DNA from 2 places in the Dactylosporangium sp. CA-139066 genome. Region 2 is predicted to be linked to the other one. Evidence: riboswitches for the same ligand, from Rfam matches in the RefSeq annotation. Region 2 holds a riboswitch; the other holds the start of a gene.
What was found. A riboswitch is a leader RNA that binds a small molecule or an ion and turns the genes downstream of it on or off. The one in region 2 is predicted to bind glycine.
Positions count from the first base shown of each region.

Region 1 (14,589 bases), 5.3 Mb from region 2:
CAGCTTTCGTCGGGGCGCGGTCCTGCCACGAACACGAGGCGGAACTTGCCGATCTGGACCTCGTCGCCGTTGCTCAGCGTGGCGGCCTCGACACGCTCGCGGTTGACGTACGTGCCGTTGAGGCTGCCGACGTCGCGAACGGTGAACGTGCCACCCTCGCGGTGGAACTCGGCGTGGCGGCGGGAGACCGTCACGTCGTCGAGGAAGATGTCGCTGTCGGGGTGCCGGCCGCTCGTGGTCACGTCGTGGTCGAGCAGGAAGCGTGCGCCGGCGTTCGGGCCCCGGCGAACCGCGAGCAGCGCCGTGCCCGGCGGCAGGGAGCCCGACATGCGCGTGGGCACCTGGTCGTTGTCCGGGCCCTCGATGGCATCCTCAATGGCGCCAAGGTTGAGCGTGGACGTGACGTCGAGCGGGGGAAACTCGTCGTCTGGGCGCGTCATCGAACCACCTCACGGTCGTATGTCTGAGGGAGCCTAGTCACGCCCGAAATAGCGGGTCAACCGGACGCGCGGCAAAGGTACTGGCGAAAAAAAGCGGTCAGCCGGCGGTCAGTTCGCCGTAGGCCTTGGCGTCCAGCAGCGCCTCGACCGCGGCGGCGTCGGCGACCTTGAGCTCGACGAGCCAGCCCTCACCGTACGGGTCGGAGTTGATCAGCTCGGGTGCGCCCTCGAGGGCCGGGTTGACGGCGACGATCTCGCCCGTGACCGGCGCGTAGATCTCCGAGACGCTCTTGGTCGACTCGACCTCGCCCAGCGCCGCGCCCGCCTCGAACGTCTCGCCGGCCGAGGGCAGTTGGACGAACACGATGTCGCCCAGGGAGTCCTGCGCGAAGTGCGTGATGCCGACCTTGAACGTGCCGTCGCCGGAGGGCGCGAGCCACTCGTGTTCGGCCGTGTACCGCAGATCCTCGGGAATCACGTAAATCCTTCTGTCAGGCGGGGCCGTTGTTACGACGGCTTTGCGTACTGCAACGCACCGGCATTGTGTAACGCGCTCACGTGCACCGGATCCGCTTCGCGCACGGAAACCGTACCGCCGTGCTGGCGGACGCTGTCCACGACCCCTCCCGGGATGTTCAGCGCCGTCCGCATGGTGTCCGGTCCTCCGATGACCGTGATCGTATATGGCGCGCCGAGCGTCGTCCCGTCGACCACGAGGCGGCCCCCTTCCGGGGCGTCCACGAAGTAGGTCGAGGCGACGATCCGCACGGCCGAGCCGCCCGCCCCGGCGATCTGCATCGCCTCGGCGCCGGCGCCGCGCAGCTCCTCGACGGCGTCGAGCACCGTTTCGGACTTAATAGGGTCTGAACTTATACGATCGGTACCCTGCATGAGGTCGATCTGCAGGCCCGGCCCTTCGGCGGGCAGCGTCCCGGCCAGGATGCCCAGTTCGTCGGCGCGCTTGCGGGCCTCGGCCAGGGCGGCGTCGCGGCCCTGGGCGCCCGAGTCGAGCTGCCGCTGGCTGTCCTCCAGGTCGCTGATCTCCGCGCGGAGGCGGTTCTGCTGCGCGTCGAGGTCGGAGAGGATCCGCACGAGGTCCTCCGGCCGCGCCGAGGACAGCCCGGCGTCGGACGAGCCCGCCTTGAACTGGACCGCCACGGCGAAGCCGAGCAGGCCCACGAGCAGCGCGATGACGAGGTTGGCCGGCTTGCGCAAGACGTTCACGCCCGGAACAGGTGGCGCCGGATGGCCGCCACGTTGCCGAAGATCCGCACGCCGAGGACGACGACCACGCCCGTGGACAGCTGGCCGCCGACGCCGAGCTTGTCGCCGAGGTACACGATGAGGGCCGCGACGAGCACGTTGGACACGAACGACACGACGAACTGCTTGTCGTCGAAGATGCCGTCGAGCTTGGCCCGCACCCCGCCGAAGACGGCGTCGAGGGCCGCGACGACCGCGATCGGCAGGTACGGCAGCAGTCCCCCCGGCACCGTCGGTTCGAGGAAGATGCCGGCCGCAACCCCGATGGCCAGGGCGATCACGGCGATCATCGCGTGGGACCTCCAGAGGGAGTCGGCGAGGGCGTCCTCGCGTAGCGCAGCGGCGGCTCGGCGGCCGCGGCCAGGGTCAGGTTGGTGCGCTTCTTCACGCTGAACTGCATGCGGTACTCGTCGATGTACCGCTTGAACCGCTTGGCCACGCCGGAGGAGGAGAACGTGTCGGCGATGTCCGGCGGCCCGATCGCGGTCACCTCGTACGGGCTGGTCACCGGCCGGAAGTCGACGAGGATCACGCCGCCGGCGGCCCGGATCGTGCTCGTCGCCGTGAGCCGCTGCCCGTTGACGGCGACCGCCTCGGCCCCGGCCTGCCACAGCCCGTTGGCGATGTCCTGCAGGTCGCGGTCCACCACCAGGCCGAGGTTCTCCGCGGCGGCCTTGCCGGTCACCGGGTCGACCTGCGGCGGGGCGTCGACGAGCCGGACCGCGACCCCGTCGCCGCTGACCTTGCCGGTGCCGGTGCGGGCCGCGAGGTTGCGCAGCCGGGCCGCGCTGTCGTCGTCGGCGAGCGCGGCGTCGCGGGCCTGGTCGACCTGGGTGCGCAGCTCGGCGGCGCGCCGCTGCAGGTCGTCGGCGGTCTTCTGCCGGGCCCGCACGTCGGCGACGAGGTCGGAGCGGGCCTTCGTGGTGCCCGGCGCCGCCGCGACGACCTGGTGGTACGCGACGGCGAGCAGGAACCCGATGGCGAGCATCGCCACGCCGGTCAGCCAGCGCCCCGACCTCGGCGGCGGGTTGTCGCCGCGGCGGGCGGCGGCGGCCGCGTACCCGGGGTCGAGCGGATTGCGGAACAGCTCGCCCAGCAGGTCGTCGCGGCGCGGCGAGCTCACGGCGCGCTGGCGGCCGCGGCGCGCCCGGCGCGCACGTGCACGGAGGCCTGGATGAAGTAGAAGACGGCGGCGACCCAGTACAGCACGATGCCCCACCACAGCAGCGCCCAGCCGCTGGGCAGCGCCCACGAGCGCGCCGCCGAGCTGAAGTGCGCCAGCAGCATCATCGGGAAACCCATGAGCAGGATCGCGGTGGCGGTCTTGCCGACGTAGTGCACCGGCGGCGGCCCGTGGCCGAGGATCCGCAGCACCACCAGGCACAGCACCATGACGGCCTCGCGGCCCAGCAGCAGGAACGTGAACCACCAGGGCACGACGTCCTTGAACGTCAGCGCGAAGAGGGTGGCGAGGATGTAGAGCCGGTCGGCCAGCGGGTCGAGCAGCTCGCCGAGCCGGCTGACCTGCTTGAGCCGCCGCGCCGCGAACCCGTCGACCCAGTCGGACAGCCCGCCGACGGCGAGCACGCCGACCGCCCAGCCGGTGTGGTCGGTGCCGAGGAAGAGGTACAGGAACAGGGGCACGCCGAGCAGGCGCGCGAAGCTGATGAGGTTCGGGACGGTGAGCACCGGCCCGAGACCCGGCCGGTCCGCCTGCCCGTCAACCACGGTCGGAATGCTAACAGCCCGGGCGGGTGACCCAGTGGAGCCACAACGGGCCGGCCCGGTAGCGTCCGGCGGCATGAGGCGGACGATTGCCGTTTTGGCCGTTTTGGTACTCCAGGGTTGCTCCCAGTCCGCCGCCAAGCCCCCCGCCACCGCGCCTTCGGCGGACTCGTCGGCGCTCCCGGCCGGGCAGGGCGCCCTGGGCGCCGCCCCGTCGGGCTCCGCCTCGCCGAGCGCCGCCGGCCCGTGCACCATCTTCCCGGCCGACAACGTCTGGCACGCCGACGTCTCCAAGCTGCCGGTCCACCGCGACTCCGCCGCGTGGGTCGCGAGCATCGGCGCCACGGCCCACGCCCACCCGGACTTCGGCTCCGGCCTGATCGACGGCGCCCCCTTCGGCATCCCGGTCACCGTCGTGCCGGCCGGCCAGGCCAGGGTCAAGGTCGGTTTCACGTACGCCGGGGAGAGCGACCCCGGCCCGTACCCGATCCCGAAGAACGCCCGCATCGAGGGCGGCCCCAACGCCGGCGGCGACCGCCACGTGATCGTGCAGGACACGGCGGCGTGCAAGGCGTACGAGCTGTTCGACGCCCACCCGAACGCCGACGGCTCGTGGAAGGCGGGCTCCGGCGCCGTCTACGACCTGCGCGGCAACGCCCTGCGCAAGGCCGGCTGGACCTCCGCCGACGCCGCCGGCCTGCCGATCCTGCCCGGCCTGCCCCGCGCCGACGAGGCCGCCGCCGGCCGGATCGACCACGCGATCCGCTTCACCGCGCCGAAGACCCGCAAGTCGTACATCTGGCCGGCCCGCCACGCCGCGTCCGACGCCACCGACGCCGCGCTGCCGCCGATGGGCGCCCGGTTCCGGCTGAAGGCGTCGGTGGACATCTCGAAGTACCCGCCGCAGGCCCGCGCGGTCGCCCAGGCACTGAAGACCTACGGCGCGATCCTGGCCGACAACGGCTCCCCGTGGTACTTCTCCGGCACCCAGGACGACCGCTGGAACAACGGCCAGCTGGACGCCCTGAAGTCCCTGAAGGGCTCCGACTTCGAGGCGGTCGACTCCTCGCTGCTGATGCTGGACCCGAACTCCGCCCGCTGCCGCCCCTGAGCCGCTACTTGAGCAGGGCGAGGGTGAAGTCGCCGCCCTGGGGGTGGTACGCGTGGTCGATCACCCAGCGGTCCGTGAGCGCGGCGGCGAAGCGGGCCAGGACGGACGGGTCGGCGTAGAGCTCGTCGTCGGCCTTGGCCGCCTCGGGGCGCAGCGCGCTGAGGAACGTGACGGCGGCCGCGCGGCGGGAAATGTCGTACGCCTGTTCTAAAATCTGGAGGTAGTAAAGGGGGTCGTCCGGGTCCTTGAACTGGAAGATGCCGCTCGCGAAGACGTAGTCGTAGCTGCCCCCCGGAGCCTGGCCGGCGGGGAGCGCGGCGACGTGCGGGGCGCCGCGGGCCGTTGCCAGTTCGACCATGCGGGGGTCCAGGTCGACGCCGGTGTACGAGAGGGGGAGGTCCATGGCGCGCAGGTGGAAGTAGAGGTCGGCGGGGCCGCAGCCCCAGTCGAGGACCGAGCCTCCGCGGTAGCCGGACGCGCGGGTCAGGGCCTCGAAGCGGATGCGCTGCAGCTCCTCGCTGCCCCAGCCGGCGATGCGCCACGACGGGCCGTCCAGCGCGGCGTGGAACGCGAGGATCGCCTCCGTTCGTGACGTCATACGGCAGCCTCGGTCCAGGCGCGGGCCAGGATCTCGTCGGCCAGGGTCTCGTCGGGCAGGGTCTCGTCGGGCAGGGTTTCGTCGGGCAGGGCCTGGGCGAGGGCCGGCCTGCCCGCCGCCTGGATGCCGGTGATCAGGACCATCGCCGGGGAGTCGCCGGGCATCGTCACCGGGCCAGGCGGGTGCGGATCAGCAGGGCGTCCAGCGCCTCGGCCGCCGACGGGGACGCGGGCAGCTTCGAGGCGTCCCGGGCCGACTCCAGCTCGGCCGTCAGGCGCTGCACGTCCGCGGCCAGGACCTCCGGGGCGACCAGTGACGGGGGCAGGCGGTCGTGCTCGCCGGCCTTCTTGGCCTCGATGAGGTCGGGGACGTACTGCAGGGTGTTCAGCACGCGCAGGTCCGCCTGGACCTCGCCCGTGCGCATCAGGTGGATGCCGGTGTGCAGGACGCGCAGGGTGTACAGCGCCGGCTTCAGCTCGCCCGTCTTCTGGAACAGCTGCCACTGGCCCGCGGCGAAGCCCAGGTAGTGGCGGGCGTGCTCCGGGGTCAGGCAGAACGGTGCCAGCGACTTGAGCTCCTCGTGCAGCGCGGACGTCCGGATGACCAGCGGGGAGAGCAGCTGCTCCAGGACGTAGCCGTTCGGGCGCAGGAGCAGGCGGATGAACTTCGCCAGCTCCTGGCTGACGACGTCGAGCTCCATGCCCTCGCGCTCGCCGCCGATCTCGACCGTCTCCGGGCCGGTCTGCAGGCCGACCACCTCGTTGAGCGGCAGCACGTGGCAGGCGCGCAGGTCCAGGTCCGAGTCGACCGAGGCGAAGCCGTACAGGTGGGCGCCGCTGACCGTGGCGAAGACCAGCGGGTACGGGTGTTCGTCGGCCACCTCGCCGGCCCACGGCGGGATGTCGGGCAGGCTCGGCAGCGGGCGCGTCAGGAACGCGGGGCCGGCCGGCGGGGGCGCGGCGCGCAGCGCGACCAGGAACGCGTCGACGGCGGCCCGGTCGGGCTCGGCCGGCAGCGTGGTCGAGGACTCGGCCGCGGCCAGGTCGGCCTCGAGGTCGGCGGCCAGGGCGGTGAACTGCTCCCAGGTCAGCTCGCCGCGGCGGATCGCGAGGAACTCGTGGCGGTGGGCGGAGACGTCGACCAGGACCTCGCCGGTGCGCAGGACGTGGGCGCCGGCGCGCAGCAGGCGGGCCATGTGCATCGCCTGCTTCCAGCGGACCTCGCCCGTCTTCGCGCGGGTCGACGTCAGCCTCGACAGTTGGTCGCGGGCGTAGTCGCCGTACGTGCGGGCGGCGCGGACCGACAGGAACGCCGGGCGCAGGTCCAGCAGGGCCCGGCCGGCCTCCGTGACGTGCTCGACCAGCGGCGAGGACAGGCACTCCCACACGGTCGGGTTGGCGGCCAGCGCGAGGGTGCAGGCGCGCTCGACCTCCCACGAGAACTGCTCCGGCAGCGGGCCCTCGACGTGCGTCGGCGGCTTGTCCAGGCGCCAGTACGCGGGCGTCGGCGCCTGGAACACGCCGCGCCGGTCGGTGTCGGAGCTGGGGCCGTCCAGGCCGTAGGCGCGGGAGCCGACGATCGCCGAGTAGATCGTGTGCTTCGCCACGATGGTCAAGTCCTGCACAGTTGGTAGGGTAGGCACGCCGGCAATACCCGCGTGGGAGAGATCGCCGCCCGGATCGGGCGGTGGCGCCGAAGGGGCAACTCCTCCCCGGAACCTCTCAGGCAAAAGGACCTCGTCGGGTTGGCACCTCTGGAGTCTGCGACAGAGGGGGAGGAACGCACCGTTCGCCCCTGTCCCGCGACCAGAGAGTATGGCTATGACTGGTTTCGCTGCGCGGCACATCGGACCGTCCGCCGATGAACAGGCCCGCATGCTCAAGACCGTCGGGTACGAGTCGGTCGAGGAGCTCATGACCGCCGCGATCCCCGGCTCGATCCGCTGGCACCAGCCCCTCGACCTGCCGCTCGCGGCGTCCGAGGCGGAGGTCCTGGCCGAGCTGCGAGCCCTCGCGTCGGCCAACCGGCCGCTCGTGTCGATGATCGGGCTCGGGTACTACGGTACTCACACGCCGCCGGTGATCCTGCGCAACGTCCTCGAGGACCCGTCGTGGTACACGGCCTACACGCCGTACCAGCCGGAGATCAGCCAGGGGCGGCTCGAGGCGCTGCTGAACTTCCAGACCGTCGTGGCCGACCTCACCGGGCTGCCGGTCGCCGGGGCGTCGCTGCTGGACGAGGCCACCGCCGCGGCCGAGGCGATGACCCTCGCGCGCCGCTCGTCCAAGGTGAAATCCGACGTGTACGTCGTGGACGCCGACACGCTGCCGCAGACCCTCGCCGTGATCCGGACCCGGGCCGAGCCGCTCGGCATCGAGGTGCGTGTCGCCGACGTGACCGTGGAGGAGCTCCCGGCCGAGTTCTTCGGGCTGCACCTGCAGTACCCCGGGGCGTCCGGCGTGGTCCGCGACCACGAGGCCCTCGTCGCGCAGGCCCACGAGCGGGGCGCGATCGTCACCGTCGCCGCCGACCTGCTCGCCCTGTGCTTGCTGCGCGAGCCCGGCGCGATCGGCGCCGACGTCGCCGTCGGCAGCGCCCAGCGCTTCGGCGTGCCGATGGGCTTCGGCGGCCCGCACGCCGGCTACATCTCGGTCCGCCAGGGCCTCGAGCGGACCCTGCCCGGCCGGCTCGTCGGCGTGTCCAAGGACGCCGGCGGCGCCCCGGCCCTCCGGCTCGCGCTGCAGACCCGCGAGCAGCACATCCGCCGCGAGAAGGCGACCAGCAACATCTGCACCGCGCAGGTGCTGCTCGCCGTGACCGCGAGCATGTACGCGGTGTACCACGGCCCCGACGGGCTGCGCGAGATCGCCGCCCGCACCCACGACATGGCGGCCCGGCTCGCCGCCGGCCTGCGCTCCGGCGGGGTCACCACCGAGCACCTCGCGTTCTTCGACACCGTCACCGCCGTCGTGCCCGGCCAGGCCGGCCAGGTCGTCGAGGCGGCCGCCGCCCGCGGCATCAACCTGCGCCGCATCGACGCCGACCGGGTCGGCATCGCCTGCGACGAGACCACGACGTTCGGCCACCTGCGCGACGTGCTCGCCGCGTTCGGGCTGTCCCACGTCGACGTGACCGCGCTCGACACCACCGACGCCGTGCCGGGCGGGCTGCGCCGCGCGTCGGCGTACCTGACCCACCCGGTGTTCTCCAGCCACCGTTCCGAAACGGCGATGCTGCGGTACCTCCGGAAGCTCTCCGACAAGGACTACGCGCTCGACCGCGGCATGATCCCGCTGGGCTCCTGCACGATGAAGCTCAACGCGACCACCGAGATGGAGCCGATCACCTGGCCCGAGTTCGCGAACATGCACCCGTTCGCGCCGGCGTCGCAGACCCAGGGGTACCGGCGGCTGATCGGCGACCTCGAGCGCTGGCTGGCCGAGGTGACCGGCTACGACGCCGTGAGCCTGCAGCCCAACGCCGGATCGCAGGGCGAGCTCGCCGGCCTGCTCGCCATCCGGGCGTACCACCGGGACCGCGGCGACACCGAGCGCGACATGTGCCTGATCCCGTCCAGCGCCCACGGCACCAACGCGGCCAGCGCCGTCATGGCCGGCATGCGCGTCGCCGTCGTCGCCTGTGACGAGCTCGGCAACGTCGACCTCGCCGACCTCGAGAAGAAGATCGAGCAGCACCGCGACCGGCTCGCCGCGATCATGGTGACGTACCCGTCGACGCACGGGGTGTACGAAACCGGGATCTCCGATCTTTGTGCCAAGGTCCACGAGGCCGGCGGGCAGGTCTACGTCGACGGCGCCAACCTCAACGCGCTGCTCGGCTACGCCAAGCCGGGCCAGTTCGGCGCCGACGTGTCGCACCTCAACCTGCACAAGACCTTCTGCATCCCGCACGGCGGCGGCGGTCCCGGCGTCGGGCCGGTCGCGGTGCGGGCGCACCTGGCGAAGTTCCTGCCGTCGCACCCGTTCCTGGCCGCCGACGCGCCGGTCGGGCCGGTGTCGGCCGCGCCGTTCGGCTCGGCGGGGATCCTGCCGATCCCGTGGGCGTACCTGCGGCTGATGGGCCCGGACGGGCTGAGCAAGGCGACGGCGACCGCGGTGCTGGCGGCCAACTACGTCGCGGCGCGGCTGCGCGAGCACTACCCGGTGCTGTACAGCGGCGCCGAGCACCTCGTGGCCCACGAGTGCATCCTCGACCTGCGCGGGATCACCAAGGCCAGCGGCGTGAGCGTCGCCGACGTGGCGAAGCGGCTGATCGACTACGGGTTCCACGCCCCGACGATGTCGTTCCCGGTCTCCGGCACGCTCATGGTCGAGCCGACCGAGAGCGAGGACCTGGGGGAGCTGGACCGCTTCTGCGACGCGATGATCGCGATCAAGGCGGAGATCGACCGGGTCGTGGCGGGAGAGTGGCCCGCGGGCGACAACCCGCTCGCGAACGCGCCGCACACCGCGGCGGTGGTCACGGCCGACGAGTGGGCGCACGCCTACCCGCGCTCGCTTGCCGCGTACCCGAGCCCGTCGGCCCGCGAGGCGAAGTACTGGCCGCCGGTGCGCCGCATCGACGACAGCTTCGGGGACCGCAACCTGGTCTGCGCGTGCCCGCCGGCCTCTGCTTACGAAGAGTGACGGCGGGATGACTACTGAAAGTTACGCTACGCGGCGGTGACGAGGGTGTGAGGAGCCGGACCACGGTGCGGCTCAATCACACTGCAATCGGGCAGAAGCTCCCCGGTGTCCTCAAAAACGATCACACCGTTGCATAGAAGGCTCCAGCCCTGCTCCGGGTGGCTCGCCGTGATCTTGGCGGCCTCCCGGTCGGAGTCGGCGGCGGAGGGGCAGGCTGGCAGGTGCTGGCAGAGCATCGGGGGTCTCCGATTGAGAGATTCAGTTGGGTCTGTGTGGTTGTTCACATGACCAGTGATGCACGCTACTACGGCCAACGACACTATTCCGAACATGTGACGGCACAACTTGGGGATAATCCACCCTTCGTATGAGCACATTAGGTCCGGTCGTCGGGTACGGGCCCGGGACTGTGGATCTTCATCCTCCCGGGCTACCGGAGCCATGTCGCACACGAGTTTGGGAGCGCTCCCGGTTCGAATGGTACGCCGCGGACGGCGGAGACCCACTTCGATTACTGGGTGAGTTCGCGGCGACACATGGTGTACCGGTGCAGGACATCTCGGGGTCACCGAGCGTTACCAACTCGTCAACGTGTGGCATCGCGGTCCTCCTGTCGCCACCCTCCGTGACCCCCTCGCCCTCACCCGGGGTGCCCGATCTGGTGGCCGTCGCCTACTCCCACGGCGGCTCCGGCTCACCCGTCGAGGCCGGTCGCCCCGGAACTGTCGGATTGTGGACACCGAGCTGGTCGCCCGCCGAGCACGCCGCCGCGGTCGACGCGGTACGCGCGGCCATCGCCCGCGGGGACGTCTATGTGGTGAACCTGGTCGGCCACGCCAGCGCCCCATTCGCGGGTGACCCGGCCCCGGCGCTCGCCCGGGTCGCGGCGCTGCCCGGCGCCCGGTACGGCGGCGTCCTGCGCGGCGCCGATTGGTGGGTCGCGACCGCCTCGCCCGAGACGCTCGTGTCGGTCGCCGCCGGCCGGGCCGTGACGCGCCCGATCAAGGGCACCCGGCCCGCGACCGCGGCGGGCCGGGCCGACCTGCTCGGCTCGGCGAAGGAGCGCGCCGAGCACGTGATGATCGTCGACCTGGAGCGCAACGACCTCGGCCGGGTCGCCGCGGTCGGCTCCGTGCGGGTCGAGGAGCTCTTCGCCCTGCGGCGGTGGTCCGGCCTGTGGCAGGCGGAGTCGACGGTCTCGGCCCGGCTCGCGCCCGGGGTCGGCCTCGCGGAGCTGCTCGGCGCCATCTGGCCCGGGGGCTCGGTGACCGGCGCGCCGAAGCTCGCGGCGATCGACGTGGCCTCGCGGCTCGAGCCCGTGGGGCGCGGCCCGAGCATGGGGGCGATCGGGTGGATCGGGCACGGGCGGGACGGGCGGCTGGAGATCGACCTCGGGCTGACCATCCGGACCGTGGCCGTTGCGGGCGGGCGGGTTCATGCGTGGGCGGGCGGGGGGATCGTGTGGGACAGCGATCCGGCGGCGGAGGTTGCGGAGGCGGCGGCGAAGACCGCCCCGATCAAGGCCGCCCTGCGCGGCGTCTAGCTCCGCCCGCCGCACCCGGCCGCTCTTCGGCGACGTGCACCCCGCGCGTCGGCACCGTGGCGGCGCATGGCTCGGCGGCGGGTGGCGTGCGTCAGCACTCGGCGGCACACCGCCTGGCGCGTCCGCGAGGGGCGCGTCCGCGAGGGGCGCGTCCGCGAGGGGCGCATCCGCGAGGGGCGCATCCGCGAGGGGCGCATCCGCGGAGAGTCGCGATCGCTGAGCCGGCGGCGCTGAAGCGCAACCGGCGGGGGGAGCGAAGTGAGCTAGTCGCGGCGGAGCATGATTTCGAAGGCGCGCTGGGAAGGCTCCGGGGCGGCGTGGAACGACGCGAACAGCGTGCACGACAGCGGTGCGTCTGGCGTGGTGACGCGATGGGCCGTCACGTGCGGAGAGTCCCAGTGCACGCGCGGCAGGTTCTGGCTCGGGCCGAAGCAGGCGTCCAGCTCCGCGCGGCTCAGCGCCGGCTCGGCGAAGCGGATCTCGACCGACGCCAGGCCCGCGCGCTCGTTCATGAACAGCTGCAGCCAGGCCGTGCCGGGCGGGCTCGGCTGGACGAACAGGCGGCCGAGGTCGTCCTGGGTCGGGGCCGGCAGGCCGAGCAGCGCGGCGACCTCGGCGGCGTGCTCCGTCGTCACGCCGCAGATGCGCCGGGCCCACGTCCACAGCAGGTCGGTGGTGACCGGGCGGGCGACCAGGTCCAGCAGGTGGCTGGGGACCGGCGGGCGGCGCCACGACGCGGGCCAGTCGTCGAGGTCGGCGAGCTCGGCGCCGTCCACCATCAAGGTGTACAGCGGCTCGGCCGGGAAGTCGTTGACCCGCACGGTGAGCTTCCGGCCGTCTACCTCGGCGTGGTACGGGAACTCGCCGTCGCCGGAGTGCTCCCACGCGATGGGAAGGTCGGTCAGGTCGGTCATGACTGTCCTCAAGAACGGCAAAGCAAACCCGATATACGGCAAAGCAGACTCCGACAGCGTAGGCGGTGTCTGCAAACCCACAGTTGAGGGCCGTCACAGTCACCCCCCAAGACCGCCCCTTACCGATAGCGTCAACGTTGCTATGCGCCGCTACCTCATCTGGAGCGTCGGGCTCCTTGCGTACGTTGTCGCCGTCTTCCATCGATCGTCCCTCGGCGTAGCCGGGGTCGCCGCCGCCGAGCGTCTCGGCGTGGGGACCGCCCTGCTGTCGATGCTTTCCGTGGCGCAGCTGGCCGTGTACGCCGGCATGCAGATCCCGGTGGGCGTGCTCCTCGACCGGTTGGGGTCGCGCCGGCTGCTCGCCGCGGGCGGGGTTCTCATGCTCGCCGGGCAGCTCATCTTCGCCTTCGCGGGCGACATCGGCACGGCGATCGCGGCGCGGGTGCTCATCGGCGTCGGTGACGCGATGACGTTCATCAGCGTGCTGCGCATCGTCGCGCTGTGGTTCCCGCCCCGGCGTAACCCGCTCATGGTGCAGCTGACGGGCATGGTGGGGCAGCTGGGTGCGCTCGCTTCGGCGGTACCGCTGGTGCTCCTGCTGCGCCACGCCGGCTGGACGGCGACGTTCCTCGGCGCGGCCGGCCTGGGTGCCGCGGCGGTCGTGCTGGTGCTGACCTCGATCCGCGACCGCCCGGCATCCGAGACGCCGGAGAAGTCGGAAACTCGCGAGCTGGGGCTCAAGAACTCGTGGGCGCACCCCGGCACCCGGCTCGGCCTGTGGACGCACTTCGTGACGCAGTTCTCCGGGTCGGTGTTCGCGCTGCTGTGGGGGTACCCCTTCCTGACCCAGGGCGAAGGACTGGCGCCGGACACCGCGGCGCTGCTGCTGTCCGTGCTCACCATCGGCGCCCTGGTCATGGGGCCGGTCATCGGGCACTTCTGCGGGCGGCTGCCGTACCACCGCTCGACCCTCGTCCTGGCCATCGTCGGCGCGTCCGCGGCGGCGTGGACCCTCGTGCTGCTGTGGCCGGGGCGCGCGCCGCTGTGGCTGCTGGCCGGGCTCGTCGTCGTGCTGACCGTCAACGGCCCCGGCTCGATGATCGGCTTCGACTACGCCCGCTCGTTCAACCCGGCCGACCGCATCGGCGGTGCGACCGGGATCGTGAACGTGGGCGGGTTCGTGGCGTCGATCCTGCTGATCGTCGCCGTGGGCGTCCTGCTCGACCTGCAGACGGCGCCGGGGGCCGACCACCCGTCGCTGGGCGCGTTCCGGTGGGCGTTCGCCGTGCAGTACATCCTCTGGGGCGTCGGCGCGGCGCAGGTGTACCGCTACCGGCGCACCACCCGCCGCCGCGTCGCCGCCGAGGAGCTACGCCTCGCCGTCGCCTAGCGTGCGCCACAGAAACTCGAAGGCCAGGGCCCATTTGTACGCCAGCTGGGCATTGTCGGCCGCGCCGCCGTGGCCGCCCTCGATGTTCTCGTAGTACGTGACGTTCTGGCCGTGCTCGCGCAGCCGGGCCACCATCTTGCGGGCGTGGCCGGGGTGGACGCGGTCGTCGCGGGTCGAGGTCGTGATGAGCGTCGGCGGGTACGGCACCCCGGCGCGCACGTTCTGGTACGGCGAGAACAGCGACAGGTACGCCCAGTCGTCCGGGTCGTCGGGGTCGCCGTACTCGGCCATCCACGACGCGCCGGCCAGCAGCAGGTGGTAGCGGCGCATGTCCAGCAGCGGCACCGCGCACACGATCGCGCCGAACAGCTCCGGGTACCGCGTCAGCATCACGCCCATGAGCAGCCCGCCGTTGGAGCCGCCCTCGATGCCGAGCCGCTCGCGGGTGGTGATGCCGCGCGCGACCAGGTCGGCGGCGACGGCGGCGAAGTCCTCGTAGGCGCGGGGGCGGTTCTCCCGCAGCGCCGAGCGGTGCCACGCCGGGCCGTACTCGCCGCCGCCGCGGATGTTGGCCACGACGTAGGTGCCGCCGCGGGCGAGCCAGCCGCGGCCGATGATCGGGTTGTACGACGGGACGCGCGAGACCTCGAAGCCGCCGTACCCGGACAGCAGCGTCGGGGCGGGCCCGGCGTCGGGGCGGCCGACGACGAAGTACGGGACCTGCGTGCCGTCGGCCGACGTGGCGAAGAACTGGCGGGTGGTGACGCCGTCGGCCGGGAAGTACGCCGGGCCCTGCTTGAGGGTCTGCGGCGCGTCGCCGCCGAGGACGCCGTGGCGCAGCGTCGGCGGGAGGGTGAAGCCGCTGGACAGCAGCAGGTACTGCTCGTCGGCGTCCGGGTTGGTGTCCCACACGTCGGTCTGGCCCAGCTCGCTGCCGAGGACCGTCTTGTGCCACTCGC
Region 1 is NZ_JBNJNH010000001.1:7,114,035-7,128,623, reverse strand. It holds gene odhI (oxoglutarate dehydrogenase inhibitor Odhl) at 1-440, opposite strand, end outside; gene gcvH (glycine cleavage system protein GcvH) at 538-918, opposite strand; gene ACQEVU_RS32770 (DUF881 domain-containing protein) at 948-1,664, opposite strand; gene ACQEVU_RS32765 (small basic family protein) at 1,661-1,993, opposite strand; gene ACQEVU_RS32760 (DUF881 domain-containing protein) at 1,990-2,826, opposite strand; gene ACQEVU_RS32755 (CDP-alcohol phosphatidyltransferase family protein) at 2,823-3,431, opposite strand; gene ACQEVU_RS32750 (hypothetical protein) at 3,505-4,539, shown strand; gene ACQEVU_RS32745 (class I SAM-dependent methyltransferase) at 4,544-5,137, opposite strand; gene ACQEVU_RS32740 (hypothetical protein) at 5,134-5,307, opposite strand; gene ACQEVU_RS32735 (nucleotidyltransferase domain-containing protein) at 5,304-6,047, opposite strand; partial or broken gene ACQEVU_RS32730 (nucleotidyltransferase domain-containing protein) at 6,099-6,752, opposite strand; glycine riboswitch at 6,786-6,884, shown strand; gene gcvP (aminomethyl-transferring glycine dehydrogenase) at 6,952-9,783, shown strand; gene ACQEVU_RS32720 (DUF5999 family protein) at 9,810-10,019, opposite strand; gene ACQEVU_RS32715 (chorismate-binding protein) at 10,151-11,326, shown strand; gene ACQEVU_RS32710 (hypothetical protein) at 11,590-12,240, opposite strand; gene ACQEVU_RS32705 (MFS transporter) at 12,383-13,630, shown strand; gene ACQEVU_RS32700 (prolyl oligopeptidase family serine peptidase) at 13,610-14,589, opposite strand, start outside.
Region 1: it holds a riboswitch for glycine, as region 2 does, so the genes downstream of both, gcvP (aminomethyl-transferring glycine dehydrogenase) here and gcvH (glycine cleavage system protein GcvH) in region 2, are expected to answer to the same signal.

Region 2 (14,589 bases):
CCAGGCCGTGCTTGATGGCCTCCGACACGGACCGCAGCTGGATCTCGCGGCCGTCCTTGAAGACCTGGCCCGAGAGGTACACCCCGTAGGAGCGGCCGAACAGGCTCATCGCCAGCTCGGTGCGCCCGGCGCCCATGAGACCGGCGAAGCCGACGATCTCGCCGCGGCGGACGTTGAAGCTCGAGTTCTTGCAGACCAGCCGCTCGGCCGAGATCGGGTGGCGGACCGTCCAGTTGCGCACCTCGAAGAACACCTCGCCGATCTTCGGCGTGTGCTCCGGGAAGCGGCTCTCCAGGTCGCGGCCGACCATCCCGCGCACGATCCGGTCCTCGTTGACGCCCTCGGTGCCGACCTCGAGGGTCTCCACCGTCTTGCCGTCGCGCAGGATCGTGATCGAGTCGGCGATGGCCTCGATCTCGTTGAGCTTGTGCGAGATCATGATCGAGGTGATGCCGCGCGACTTGAACTCGCGCAGCAGGTCGAGCAGGTGGCGCGAGTCGTTCTCGTTGAGCGCGGCGGTCGGCTCGTCGAGGATCAGCAGCTTGACGTCCTTGGCGAACGCCTTGGCGATCTCGACCAGCTGCTGCTTGCCGACGCCGATGTCCTTGATGAGGGTGTCGGGGTCGTCGCGCAGGCCGACCTGGGCCAGCAGCTCGATCGCCTTGCGGTTGGCGCCCTTCCAGTCGTAGGCGCCGTTGCGCCTGGGCTCGTTGCCCAGGAACAGGTTCTCCGTGATCGACATGTGCGGCACCAGGGCGAGCTCCTGGTGGATGATCACGATGCCGGCCTTCTCGCTGGACCGGATGTCGCTGAAGCGGCTCTCCGTGCCCTGGTAGAAGATCTGGCCCTCATACGAGCCATACGGGTAGACGCCGCTGAGGACCTTCATCAGCGTCGACTTGCCCGCGCCGTTCTCGCCGCAGATCGCGTGGATCTCGCCCTGCCGCACCACCAGGTTGACGTCGCTGAGCGCCTTGACGCCCGGGAACTCCTTGGTGATCGACCGCATCTCGAGCAGGATCGGTGCGCTGCTCATGAGGCGAGCCGCCTTGTCACCGACATCATGTTGCCTCCGAGGGGCATTGCCGCCAGCCAGTTTTGTTGTGACGACCAACTTATTCCAGTGTGACGATCCTGCCCAGAGCCGGCCGCCGTTTCTTGGTAACAATCCGGCAATGATCTAGCACCTGGAAGGTCACTGCAGCTCCCGGGGAAGCGCTCTCACGTGTCCAGGGTGTTAGCTGCGCGTGTCGGACTCTAAATCCAATTGCTTTACTAAGTCAACGGCGCAGGGCATCATGTAGGTAACGGTACGTAGGCGGGAGGCTGGGTGCGGCAGGTCGGGACAAATCTCCCCAAGGTCGGGCAATACAACCGGGCCGTGGTGCTGGATCAGATCCAGCTGACCGACGGCACCAGCCGCGTGGAGATCGCTGAGCACACCGGCCTCACGCCGCAGACGGTCTCCGGCATCGTGCGCCGGCTCATCGACGAGGGGATCGTGCGCGAGGACGGCGCCCGCTCGTCCAGCGGCGGCAAGCCCCGCACCGTCCTGCGCATCAACCCCGACGCCGGGCGGGCCGTCGGCCTGCACTTCGACCCGGTCGAGCTGACCTGTGTGGTCGTCGACCTGCAGGGCCGGCCGCTGGTCACCGCGCGCCGCCCGACCCCGGCGGACATGGACCCGGCGAAGGTCACCGCGGCGATGGCCGGCCTGGTCGACGAGGTCCTGGCCGAGGCCGGCGTGCCACGTGACCAGGTGCTGGGTGTCGGGCTGGCCGCGCCCGGCCCGATCGACCAGGCGCTCGGCGAGGTCATCTCGCCGCCGCAGCTGTCGGACTGGACCCGGGTGCCGCTCAAGCAGATGGTCGCCGACGCCACCGGCCTGCCGGTCACGCTGGACAACGACGCCACGGCGGCGGCGATCGGCGAGCGCTGGGCGGGTGCGGGCCGGGGGGTGGCCAACTTCGCGTACTTCTTCCTCGGCACCGGCGTGGGCGGCGGCCTGGTGCTCGGTCATCAGGTGTACCGAGGCGGTTCGATGAACGCCGCGGAGTTCGGGCACACCTCGGTTACGGAGAGTGGCCCAATCTGCTACTGCGGCAACCACGGCTGCCTCGAGAGCCTCATCAACCCCGCCGCGCTCGTCGCCGACGCTCACCGTCTGCTGTCCGCCGGCGGTGAGAGCGCTCTCACGACGGCCTTCCGGAGGCGTCCGTCCACTGTGGACCACGCGGCCCTCTGCCGGGCCGCCGCGGCGGGCGACGAGCTCGCCGCCGGAGTGATCGACCGCGCCGCCGGCCGCCTCGCGACGGTCGCCGTGAACGTGGTCAACATCGTCGATGTGGAGCTGATCATTCTCGGCGGCCACGGCATCCGGCGGGTGGAGGAGCACTTCCGGCGGGCGGTGGTCGAGGCGCTGGAGGAGCGGGCGATCGCGCGCCGGATCCGCCACGTGGACGTGGCCCTGTCGCCGCTCGGGGACGACGCCGCGGTGGTGGGCGGCGCGGCGCTCGTGCTGCACTCGACGTTCTCGCCCCAGGTCTCGGCCCTGCTGGCCGGCTGAGCCCGGGCCGCAGGAGCTCGGCCGGAGAAGCAGCTCGCTGGTGGCCGGGGCGGGCGCTCGCGTACAACGGTGAGATGCAGGCGACCTGGGGAACCGTGCGCGTCGATCTGGACGCGACACCACATGTCCTGATCGGCGGCACGGACGGGGCCGGGCTCGAAGCGTCCGTGCGGGGCTTCATCGCCGCGCTGCGCGACGAGCACCCGCCGGAGGAGCTGCGGATCCTGCTCGCCGATCCGCACGGGCACCAGTTCGGGCGCCTGGGGCCGACCGTCGTGGCGGACACGCCGTACCTCCTCGGCCGCCTCAACCAGGTCCTGCTCGGCGAGCTCGCCCGCCGCACCCGCGACCCCGGAGCCCGGCGGCCCCGGCTGCTCGTCGCGCTGTGGACGCTGGCCGGCGCCACCGAGCTCGCCCCCGCCGTCGCGCGGATCGCCCGCGACGGCGCCCCGCTCGGCGTGCACCTGCTGGTGGGCGACAACCGGTACGTGCCGATCCCGGTCGACCCGTATCTGACCCTGCGCGCGTCGATGCGCTCCTTCAGCGAACGCCAGTCGCGCGACCTCCTCGGCGTGCCCGACGCCTACCGGCTCGGCGTCGTCGGCGAGGCGCTGCTGCGCGCCGGCGACGCGCCGCCCGTGTGGCTGCGGCCCACCCCCTGTTATGAGGAGATCCAGCTCGAGGCCGCCGGGGCGCCGCCGCTGTGGACGCCGCCGCCCGGCGAGCCGCCGATCCCGGACGCCGGGCCCGACGGCGGGCGGCGGGTGCGGCTCGGCATCGTGGACCGGCCCTTCGAGCACCGCCGCGACCCCCTCGTCGTCGACCTGGGGGAGGGCCTCGCCATCGTCGGCGGGCCCCGGTCGGGCAAGACGACCGCGGTGCGCAACCTGGTCACCGCACTCGCCCCGGCCGGCGTGCGGGTCGCCGTGCTCGACCTGGCCGGCCACCTCGCCGACCTGGCGTCGCGACCGCACGTCGCGGCCGTGGCCGGCGGGCGTGACCGGGATGCGGTACGCCAGGCCGCCCGCCTCGCCGCCGACGACCCCGGCGGCGTGCTCCTCGTCGTCGACGGCACCGACCGGCTGCGCGAGCACGACGACGCCTACGACGTCGTGCGCGTCATGGCCCGCCGGGGGATGCCGCTGGTCGTCACCGCGCACCGCTGGAACGAGCCCGGCCCGCGCATCGAGCTGCGCATCGACCCGCGCGACTCGCTCGTCTCGCCGGCCGCCGCCGCCCTCGTGCCGTACGAGCCCGGCCACGGCATCGTCCCCGGCGCCGAGCCGGGCTCGGCGCTGCACGTCTACCTCGCACCGCCGCCCCAGGATCGCACATAATCGACCACGTCCGCGCGGCCGCGCCCGGCGCGGCCCCTGGGCGCCCTGAGCGTGGTACCGTCGCCGCGACAACCGCATATCGCCGCACGAACCGCGACGGGAGAGCTCCCGTTCTGGGACGCCGAAGGAGCAACTCCTCCCCGGGAATCTCTCAGGCCCATGTACCGCCGCGGTCAGGCAACTCTGAAAAGCCGGGACGCCGCGTCCCGCGCCCACGGTGCAAACCGCCGCACGCCGGCGGTGAAGCTCTCAGGCATTCGATGACAGAGCGGGGAGGCCCACCCTCAGGTCGTTCTTAGGGAGCCTCTTGTGACCGTTCCGTCGCACCTGCGGTACACCTCGGACCACGAATGGATCGCGATCGGCGACGCGGTGCCGCGGGTCGGGATCACCCGCTTCGCCGCCGACGCGCTCGGCGACATCGTGTACCTCGACCTGCCCGAGCCCGGCCGCGAGGTCCGCGCCGGCGAGCCCTGCGGCGAGGTCGAGTCCACGAAGTCGGTCAGCGACCTGCTCGCCCCGGCCGACGGCGTGATCGAGGCGGTCAACCCGGCCGTCACCGAGGATCCCGCCCTGGTCAACGCCGACCCCTACGCCAACTGGCTGTTCAGTCTCCGCCTCACCGGTACCCCGGACCTGCTCGACGCCGCCGCGTATCAAGACCTGACCGGCGGCGCGTGATGGCGCTGAGCGCGTTCGACCTGTACTCGGTCGGCATCGGCCCCTCCTCCTCGCACACCGTCGGCCCGATGCGCGCCGCCCGCCGCTTCGTCGCCGCCCTCGACTCGGACGGCCTGCTCCCGCGGGTCGAGCGCATCCGGGCCGAGCTGTTCGGCTCCCTGGGCGCCACCGGCCACGGCCACGGCTCGGCCCCCGCGGTCGTGCTGGGCCTGGAGGGCGCCGAACCGTCCACCGTGGACACCGACCGGACCGGGACCCGCTTCGCGCAGGTGCGCGAGTCGGGCCGGATCGCGCTGCTCGACGGCGCGAGGACGATCCCGTTTTCTCTGGACGCCGATCTGGTACTGCACCGCCGCCGCTCCCTGCCCGAGCACCCGAACGGCATGCGCTTCCACGCCTGGGACGCCGCCGGCTCGATCCTGTCCGAGCGCACGTACTTCTCGGTCGGCGGCGGCTTCGTGGTCGGCCCCGGCGGCACGGTCGCGGCGGACGAGGCCGTGCTGAAGTTCCCGTTCGGCACGGGCGCCGAACTGCTCGCCCACTGCGAGGGCCGCTCGATCGCCGACGTCATGCTGGCCAACGAGCTGTCGTGGCGCTCGGAGCCTGAGGTCCGCGCCGGCCTGCTGCACATCTGGTCGGTCATGCAGGAGTGCGTGACCCGCGGCTGCACCCGCCCCGAGGGCGTGCTGCCCGGCGGCCTGAAGGTCCGCCGCCGCGCCCCCGCGCTGCTGCGCGACCTGTCCGCCGGCGCCGACGCGGACCCGCTGCACGTCCTCGACTGGGTCAACCTGTACGCGCTGGCGGTCAACGAGGAGAACGCCTCCGGCGGCCGGGTCGTCACCGCACCCACCAACGGCGCGGCCGGCATCATCCCCGCGGTCCTGCACTACTACACCCGCTTCGTGCCCGGCGCGGACGACGACGGGGTGGTGCGCTTCCTGCTCGCCGCCGCGGCGGTCGGCATCATCATCAAGGGCAACGCCTCCATCTCGGGCGCCGAGGTCGGCTGCCAGGGCGAGGTCGGTTCGGCCTGCGCGATGGCCGCGGCCGGCCTGTGCGAGGTGCTGGGCGGCGACCCGCGGCAGGTCGAGAACGCCGCCGAGATCGGTCTGGAGCACAACCTGGGGCTGACCTGCGACCCGGTCGGCGGCCTGGTGCAGATCCCGTGCATCGAGCGCAACGCGATCGCGAGCGTGAAGGCCATCAACGCGGCGCGGCTCGCGCTGAACGGCGACGGCGCACACCACGTCACGCTCGACAAGGCGGTCCGGACGATGCGCGAGACCGGCCGCGACATGTCGGTCAAGTACAAGGAAACGGCTCGCGGCGGCCTGGCGGTGACGGTCATCGAGTGCTGACCGGGATCTTCCCGGAATCCGACATGTCCGCCACTCCGTGACGGACATCGAGTGCTGGTCGGGATCCGACATGTCCGCCACTTTGTGACGGACATGTCGGATTTTTCGGTTATGCGGCTATCTGTTGGTGGGTAAGGCCGGGCGGCGCGGGCGTGTGCGGGCCTGAGAAGCTGTGCGGCATGGCGCTGGGCGTGGTGGCGAAGATCGGGCGGTTCTGCTTCCGGCACCGCTGGTCGGTGTTGGGCCTCTGGCTGGTCGTGGTCGTGCTCGGCGGGCTCACCTTCGGGCCCGTCTTCTCCGCGATCGCCGACGCCAGCAACCCCAAGCACATCGAGGCCATCGACGGCGTCGATGCGGTGGCGACCGGGAACGACTCCAGCGGTACCGTCATCGGACTGATCAACAACGTGGACCCCAACGCCGCCGCGGTGCGGGCCGCGGTGACGGCGGCGGCCGAGGACGCGAGCCGGGCCGGCGGCGTGCGGGCCGTCGCCACGCCGTACTCGGTGCCCCAGGCCCAGGCGCCGGCCTACCTCGCCACCGACGGGCACGGGCTGCTCGTGGTCGTCACGCTGGCCAAGCTGGAGCGCAACGAACGCGACCCCGTGGTCAACGACGTGCGCGACCGGCTGCACCACCTCGACGACGCGCTTTCCTCCGCCGGTGTACCGCAGGCCACGGTCGAGGTCGGCGGCAACCCGGTGCTCAACGCGCAGATCCGCGGGGCGCAGAAGGAAGACCTCGGGCGGGCCGAGCTGATCTCGTTGCCGCTCACCCTCGTCGTGCTCGTGTTCGTGTTCGGCGGCCTGATCGCGGCGGGGCTGCCGGTGCTGGCCGCGTTCGTGTCCGTCGCCGCGGCCATGCCGCTGCTGTGGGTGTTCTCGCGGGTCACGGACCTCGACCAGAACGTCGTCACCGTCTGCACGCTGCTCGGCCTCGGCCTGTCGATCGACTACGGGCTGCTGCTCGTCGCGCGGTACCGCGAGGAGGTCGCCGCCGGATTCGAGCCCGAGGAGGCGGTCGGGCGGGCCTGGGCGACGGCGGGGCGGACGATCTTCTTCAGCGCGCTCACCGTCGCCGCCGCGCTGTCGGGGCTCATGATGTTCTCGATCCACCAGCTCGGGGCGCTCGGGGCCGGCGGCGTGTCCATCGCGGTCGTCGCCATGCTCGCCGCGCTGACGTTCACCAGCGCGCTGATCGGGCTGCTGCACAAGCGGATCCGCCCGTCGCGGAAGGCGACCGGCGGCGACGAGCGCGGGTTCTTCGCCGGGCTGTCGCGGGCCGTGCAGCGGCGGCCGGTGCTCATCGCCGCCGCGACCGCCGCGGTGCTGCTGGCCGCCGGGTCGCCGCTGCTGGGGGCCACGATCAAGCTGCCGCACCTCGAGGGCGTGCCGCGCACGATCGAGTCGGCCCGGGTCGCCGACGAACTCGCCGCGCGGTTCGGCCGCTCGTACCGGCCTGTCGTCACCGTCGTGGCGCGGACGGATGCGGCGAGCCTGGACGCGTACGCGGCGAAATGGGCCTCGGATCCGGCGGTCGCCGGGCTGCAGCCGGCCAAGGCGGCCGGCAACGGCGTGGCCACCGTCGACCTCGTGCTGCGCGGCGGGTCGCAGGACGACGCCGCGCAGGAGCTGGTGCACCGGCTGCGCGCCGACCGGCCCGCCGGGGTGCAGTCGTGGGTCGTCGGCGACGCCGCCACGCTCATCGACCTCGTCGGGCTGATCACCGACGACCTGCCCGCGGCCGTCACCGTGACGCTGGTGGCGATGGTGCTGCTGCTGTTCGCGATGACGGGCTCGCTGGTCGTACCGGTGAAGGCCGTCCTGGCCAACGTCGTCTCCCTCGGCGCCACGTTCGGCGTGATGGTCGCCGTGTTCGAGCACGGCTGGGGTGCCGGGGTCCTGCACACGCTCACCGTCGGCGGGCTGGACCCGTTCGTCGTCGTCATCGTGTTCGCCTTCGCGTTCGGGCTGTCGATGGACTACGAGGTGTTCCTGCTGGGCCGGATCAAGGAGTACGTCGAGCGGGGCGACGACACCGACGCCGCCGTTCGCCGCGGGCTGCAGCACACGGGCCGGATCATCACGTCGGCCGCGCTGCTCATGGTCGTCGTCTTCGGCTGCTTCGCCGCCGCCGACCTCGGCACGATCGAGCAGGTCGGGGTCGGGCTGCTCACCGCCGTGGTCATCGACGCCACCGTGGTGCGCTGCCTGCTCGTCCCGGCGACGATGACGCTGCTCGGCCGCTGGAACTGGTGGGCGCCCGGGCCGCTGCGCCGCCTGCACGAGCGCATTGGGCTGCGCGAGCACGCCCTGCCGGAGCCGGAGCCGGTACGCGCCGCGGAGCCGATCGCCGTCGATTAAGGTGGCGATCATGGCCACCCCCGAAGCCGCCGAGGAGCGTCACGCCACCTGGCTTGAGCTGTTCTTCGACCTCGTCATCGTCGCCGCCGTGGCGCAGCTGGCCCATCTGCTGCACGACGGGATCTCGGTCGACAAGGTCGGCCGAGGAGGAGCCGGCCACCGCCTGACCGCGCCGTCTCGCCGGCGCTCGCCGTTTTGAGGTTTGTCAGCGTGCACTGACAAACCATGAGGTGCCCTCGGCTCGCCATGCGCCGGCGTCGGCGTGCACACCCCGTTCAGTAGGTCGGCCGCTAGAGCGCCAGGTCGCGCTCATACCGGGTGCCTGGCTTGCCGCCGAGGTGGGCCGGATCGGCCGGGCCGACAGGGACGAACCCCGCCTTGGTCAGCACCTTCTGGGACGCGGCATTCCGGCGGGTGGTGGCCGCCCGCAGCGTACGCAGCCCGTACTGGGCCGCTGCCAGCCGGCACAGCTCCCGGACGGTCGCGGTCGCCACGCCGCGGCCGGAGACATGCTGCGCGACCCGGTAGCCGAGCGTCGCAGCGTGGTCTTCGATGTCGTACAGGTTGAACCTGCCGAGTACCGAGCCGTCCTCGTCGACGAGCACGTAGTAGGCGCAAGCGCCGGCCTCCTGCTCGGCCAGCAAGGCGTTGTACCGGTCGGTGAACTGGTCGAAGAAGTCGTCGCCGCGGTCGGAGATCGAGGCGGCGAAGTAGGCGCGGTTCGCCAGCTCGAAGGCCAGGACCGCCGGGGCGTGACCGGCTTGCAGCCGCTCGAGCTCGGGCATTGCCCGACCCTACTCAGCCAGAACGCCGAGGCCCATCCGATTTCCGCCAGCGGCCGGTGCGTCCCTACGTTGTTTGTGGCAATAGACGACGGCAGCGTGAGCTGCGCCCCGTCCGAGGCCGCCACTCGGCCGCCCGCCCCGACGCAGCGTCCGCAAGCAAGCAGGGCAACCTTTCGCGCCGCCGCTGCGTATGTTCGGCAGTGGGCGGACTACGGGGAGGTGCGCGCCGTGCGGCGGGCCCTGGGCGGATAGGAGGCGAACCGGTGAGCGACGTCGAAGACATCCGCGCGGACCTGCGCGACCTGGCCGGGACGGCGACCGGCACCGCGGAGGCGTATCCGGCCGAGTTGCGCCGCGCCCGCCGGATCCGGGCCCGCCGCGTGCTCGCGGCCGGGCTGGGCGCCGCGGTCGCCATCGGCGCCGCGGTCACCGTGACCTGGGCGGTGGCCCGCGGGCCGGACGGCGGATCCGTGGCCTCGCCGGTGGTGCGCACGCTTGGCTGCGGCGCGAACAACCGAGTCACGCCCGACACCCCCGGGCCGACACCGTTCCCGGCCAACCAGGAGAGCCTCAACGAGCTGCTGAACCGGATCGGCGACGGCGGCCAGCAGCGGTTCGCCGACGTCTACACCGGGGTGGAGCTGGACCTGCCCGCGGACCTGGTGCGGGTGTACCGCCGACCGTCCCCGGCCTTCGACGCCTGGGTCACCGGGCAGGCCGGCCCGCAGTGCGTCGAGATCGTCGGCGCCGCGCACTCGAGGCGCGAGCTTGAGGCGCTGCGCGACCGCGTCTTCGGCGACGCTGACGCACTGCGGGCCGCCGGCGTGCGGTTCGCCTCGATCGCGATCACCGAGGACGGCCATCTCGAGCTGCACACGCAGGATATCGAGGCCGGCCGGCGGGAGATCGCGGCGCGCTACGGTCCGGACGCCCCGATCGTCGTCGCGCCGGGCGGCCCCGGCGTGTTCTCGGAGGGTGCGACCACCGCTCCGAGTGGTGTGGCGCCGACCCGCTGAGCCGGCGCCACACGTGCCGCGGGGCCGGTCAGCCCAGCTTGACCTGCAGACCGGGGTACGGCGCCAACGCCCGGCCGATGTCGGTGTAGGCGACGCCCTTCGCGCAGTCGCGCGTGCCGCTGTTCGGGCGACCGTAGTGGTCGTTCATCGGAGGGCATCGCCCAGCTCCTGGTCGACGCCGAGGCGCCGCATCTTGCCGGGTGACCGCCGCCGCGACCGACGCCGAGCGGCTCCGACAGCTCGCCGCCCTCGCAACGGATCGCGGGTTCGAATTCGACGACTGATTCCCACACGCACCAACGGCGGCAATAGCGTGCGGGTGTACAGCGTGACGATCGTGGGATGCCGAGGACCGTTGCTCGACAATCCGAACGGGCCAGGCGGACGTGACTAACGCGGCAGCGGGGCGTTGCCGAGACCCTTGATACTCGCCTGCAGCAGGTCCACGCCCGTGGTGTCTACGGCGAAGCACAACGTCCGGCCGCGTTTCAGCCAGCGCAGCCCGAGGTCGGTGCGGGACGCGAACCCGTCGCCGATGTAGCGCCCGGCAGCTTCGCCGCAACTCGCCTCCGATTGTTCTGCATCGGTCGCGACACCGACGAACTCGCCGGTGTGCGGTGCCGTACACGGGCGGAAGTCCGCATTCCCGCCGTCGTCCACCCGACCGATGCAGGTGATCGCCAAGCGCCGATCGCCGGTCATCGTGCCTCGCATCCCCACGACACGGCCGACGATGCTGCCGCGCGTATCGCTCACCTCGGCCACCGCGCACGGCCGCAGGCCGTCGTTGGCGTTGACCCGCTCATGCAGCAACGCGACCACGATGCGCGGCCGTGTCGGCCTCTACCCGGAACCGTGCTGCCCAGAGTTCGGCCTCGAGCATGGCGAGCACGGAGGTCGCGGTCGCCGCGACGAACCGCTCGCTCGCCTGAGGCAGCCCCAACGACAGTGGCGCACGGGTCTCGAGGAGCTGCCATCCATCGCCGAGTTCGTACAGGTGCTCGTGCTGATACCCGAAGCCGCGTACCGCCTCGACATTCGCCAGCAGCGCCGCCGACCGGGCCAGTACGAACGTTCCCCAGAAGCCCACGAGCGCACGGTAGTCGACCGCAGATCAAGCGCGCCCCGCGGAGATGAGGATGCGGTGTCCCGTGATCGGTGGTGAAGCGAGTCGGAGATGATTTCGCCATGACCGACTACGGACCACTGCTGGCTCGGATCGCGGCAAGGGCCCTCGAGGACGAGCCGATGCTGCCGCTGGCCGACCTGCCCGCTGCATTGCCTGCTGACGAGATCGACCGTGCCGAGCGGCGGCTGGGATTCGCACTGCATCCGCTTCTGGCCGCGGTGTACCGGGACTACGCAAACGGTGGGTTCGGCCCCGACTATCAGCTGCTCAGCCTGATGGATGGGCCGACATCAGAGCAGGCCGTGGACCTGTACCTCGTGAACCGAAGCCGCGCGGCCGGCACCGAATGGGCATGGCCGGAAGGCGTACTCCCCATCTTGACCTGGGGTTGCGGTATGTACGCGTGCGTCGACTGCAGAAGCGATCAGGGCACCGTGCTGCTCTTCGAGCCGAACCCTGGCGATCCCGACCTGGCGTGGTACGTCGACGCGCCGAGCCTCGAAGCGTGGTTCGAAGGCTACGTCAGCCGCACCGGCTGGTGGGACAAGCTCGACGACGGCGATGAGCCCGATCTGCAGCCCTGGCCCTCCTTCAAGGAGCGAGCGTCCAACTGACTAGCGCTGGCCGGCCGCTGCTCACCAACGGCGGCCATGACAGGGCATCTGATCTTGGTCTCGGCGTAACGGATCGGTGCAGCACGCTGAGCGGCTGATGCGGCGTTGCTGGGTTCCGGACTGGTCGGCTGCCGAGGGGCGACGCTCGGTGCAGTGCGGGTTAGCCGGCGTCGTGCGGATTGGGTGGGGCGTTGAGGAGCGAGGTGAGGTGTTGGGCGAGGTCGTTCATGCCGACTTTGGTGGCGGCGTCGAGGCTGGCCTGTAGGACGGTCCTCGCGCAAATCGACCTGGCCCGAAAGGACTACGCCGCCGCCGCACCACGACTCGTCACCGCATTCAACCTCGTCAAGCAGCTCCAACGACCCGACGGCATTGCCATCGTCGGCAACCGCCTCGGCCAACTTCTGCGCGCTGCCGGCCAACCCGACGACGGCAAGTCCCAGTTGGCGGCAGCGATGCCGTCGAGGTCGCCGAGCCGTTCGTTGGTCTCGAGGCGCTGTCGCTGGAGCTCGGCGGCCGTAGCGTAGTCGCCGCGCAGGAAGAGGATGCCGGCGATGTTGCCCCAGGTGATGGCGGCTTCTCGGGGCGGGCGGACGTGGGTGTGGGCGGGGCCGAGTGCCTGCGCTTATTGATAAGAGTCTTGACTGTTTCGGCGTGATACATCAGAGTTAACTGCCGTTACTGCTCCTGAAACACACACCCCCAAGGAGTAAGCAGTGCGAGGCAGAACCCTGCTCGCGGCGCTGACGGTGGTGACCGCCGGCGCCGCCACCGTGGCGCTGGCCGTCGTGCCGAACGCCAGTGCCCAGGAAGACCGGCGGCCGCCCGCCCAGGCCGTCACCGCAAGTCCCGCCGCGCTCGCCGCGGTCGCCGCCGACAAGGTCGCCACCAGCGGTGTCGACGCGCTCGCGAAGGGTGCCGACGAGACGTTCGTGCGGCGCGCTGTCGTCGGCGGGTCCGGCGGATTCCAGTACGTCACGTACGACCGCACGTACCGCGGGCTGCCCGTCGTTGGCGGCGACGCGGTCGTCGTCACCGACTCGGCCGGGCGGGTGCGCGACACCCTCGCCGCCGACCACGGGCGCATCAGCGGGCTCGGCGACCTCAAGCCCAAGGTGAGCGCCGAGCGGGCCACCGCCACCGCCCGCGCCGAGCTCGACAAGGTGCAGACCGTCGGGCAGGCCCAGCTCGTGGTTCACGCGCTGACCGCCACGCCGCGGCTGGCGTGGGAGGTGCTGCTGAGCGGCACGAGCGAGAACCGGCCGAGCCGGCTGCACGTGTACGTCGACGCGCAGACCGGTGGCGTGCTGTCCACAAAGGACGACGTCGTGTACGAGGCGGCGCGCGGCTACTACAACGGCAACATCCAGATTGACACGACGAGCGGCACGCTGCGCGACCCGAGCCGGCCCGGGCTGTCGTGCGGCAACAACAGCAGCCACCAGGTGTACACCAACGGCGGCACGGGGGCGGGGACGGACCTGCAGACCGCTTGCGTCGACGCGTACTACGCCGTCGAGCGCGAGTGGGACATGCTGCGCAACTGGCTCGGCCGCAGCGGGATCGACGGCAACGGGCGCGCCTTCCCGCTGTACGTCGGGCTCAACGACGTCAACGCGTACTGGGACGGCTCGTCCGGCACGTTCGGGCACAACCAGGCCGGCAACCAGCAGGCCACGAACCTCGACGTCGTCGGGCACGAGATGGGCCACGCCATCGACCAGTACACGGGCGCGGGCACGGCGGCGGAGAACGGGCTCGGGGAGGGCACCGGCGACATCTTCGGGGCGCTCACCGAGTGGTACGCCAACAACCCGAACGACCCGCCGGACTACACGGTCGGCGAGGAGGTCAACCTCGTCGGCTCCGGCCCGATCCGGTACATGTACCGGCCCTCGACCAACGGCGACCCCGACTGCTACTCCTCGGCGATCCCGCGCACCGAGGTGCACAGCGCCGCCGGCCCGCTCAACCACTGGTTCTACCTCGTCGCCGAGGGCACGAACCCGACCGACGGGCAGCCGACCAGCCCCACCTGCAACGGCACGACCGTCTCGGGCGTGGGCATCCAGAAGGCCGGGCAGATCTTCCTCGGCGCGATGAACATGAAGACGTCCGGCTGGTCCTACGCCAAGTACCGCGGGGCGACCCTGCGCGCCGCCGTCAACCTCTTCGGCGCCAACTCCCAGGAGTGCAACACGGTCAAGGCGGCGTGGTCCGCCATCAGCGTGCCCGCGCAGTCGGGGGAGCCGGCCTGCGGTACCGCACAGCAGAACGACTTCTCGCTGAGCCTCAGCCCGTCGTCCGGCTCCGTGCAGCAGGGCGGCACCGTGAGCGCCACGGTCGCCACGCAGGTCACCTCGGGCACCGCCCAGACGGTGAGCCTGAGCGCGTCCGGGCTCGGGACCGGCGTCACCGCGACGTTCAGCCCGGCCTCGGTCACGGCGGGCGGCTCGTCGACGCTGACGTTCACGGCGACCTCGTCCGCGACCGCGGGCACCCGCACGGTCACGGTGACCGGCACCGGCGCGTCCGGCAGCCACACCGCGACGTACACGCTCACGGTCACCAACACCAACCCGGGCAACGGCTTCTCGCTGTCGCTGTCGCCGAACGCGGCCACGGTGGCCCCGGGCGCCTCGACGACCTCGACGGTGTCGACCGCGACGACGCAGGGCAGCCCGCAGCCGGTGAACCTGTCGGTGAGCGGCGCCCCGGCCGGCGTGACGGCGACGGTCAG
Region 2 is NZ_JBNJNH010000001.1:1,781,933-1,796,521, forward strand. It holds gene mmsA (multiple monosaccharide ABC transporter ATP-binding protein) at 1-1,036, opposite strand, end outside; gene ACQEVU_RS08215 (ROK family transcriptional regulator) at 1,382-2,566, shown strand; gene ACQEVU_RS08220 (FtsK/SpoIIIE domain-containing protein) at 2,641-3,903, shown strand; glycine riboswitch at 3,991-4,080, shown strand; glycine riboswitch at 4,081-4,180, shown strand; gene gcvH (glycine cleavage system protein GcvH) at 4,213-4,584, shown strand; gene ACQEVU_RS08230 (L-serine ammonia-lyase) at 4,584-5,942, shown strand; gene ACQEVU_RS08235 (MMPL family transporter) at 6,122-8,305, shown strand; gene ACQEVU_RS08240 (low temperature requirement protein A) at 8,316-8,504, shown strand; gene ACQEVU_RS08245 (GNAT family N-acetyltransferase) at 8,596-9,090, opposite strand; gene ACQEVU_RS08250 (hypothetical protein) at 9,354-10,106, shown strand; gene ACQEVU_RS08255 (hypothetical protein) at 10,497-10,928, opposite strand; gene ACQEVU_RS08260 (hypothetical protein) at 10,909-11,196, opposite strand; gene ACQEVU_RS08265 (SMI1/KNR4 family protein) at 11,295-11,849, shown strand; gene ACQEVU_RS08270 (hypothetical protein) at 12,077-12,376, shown strand; gene ACQEVU_RS08275 (M4 family metallopeptidase) at 12,566-14,589, shown strand, end outside.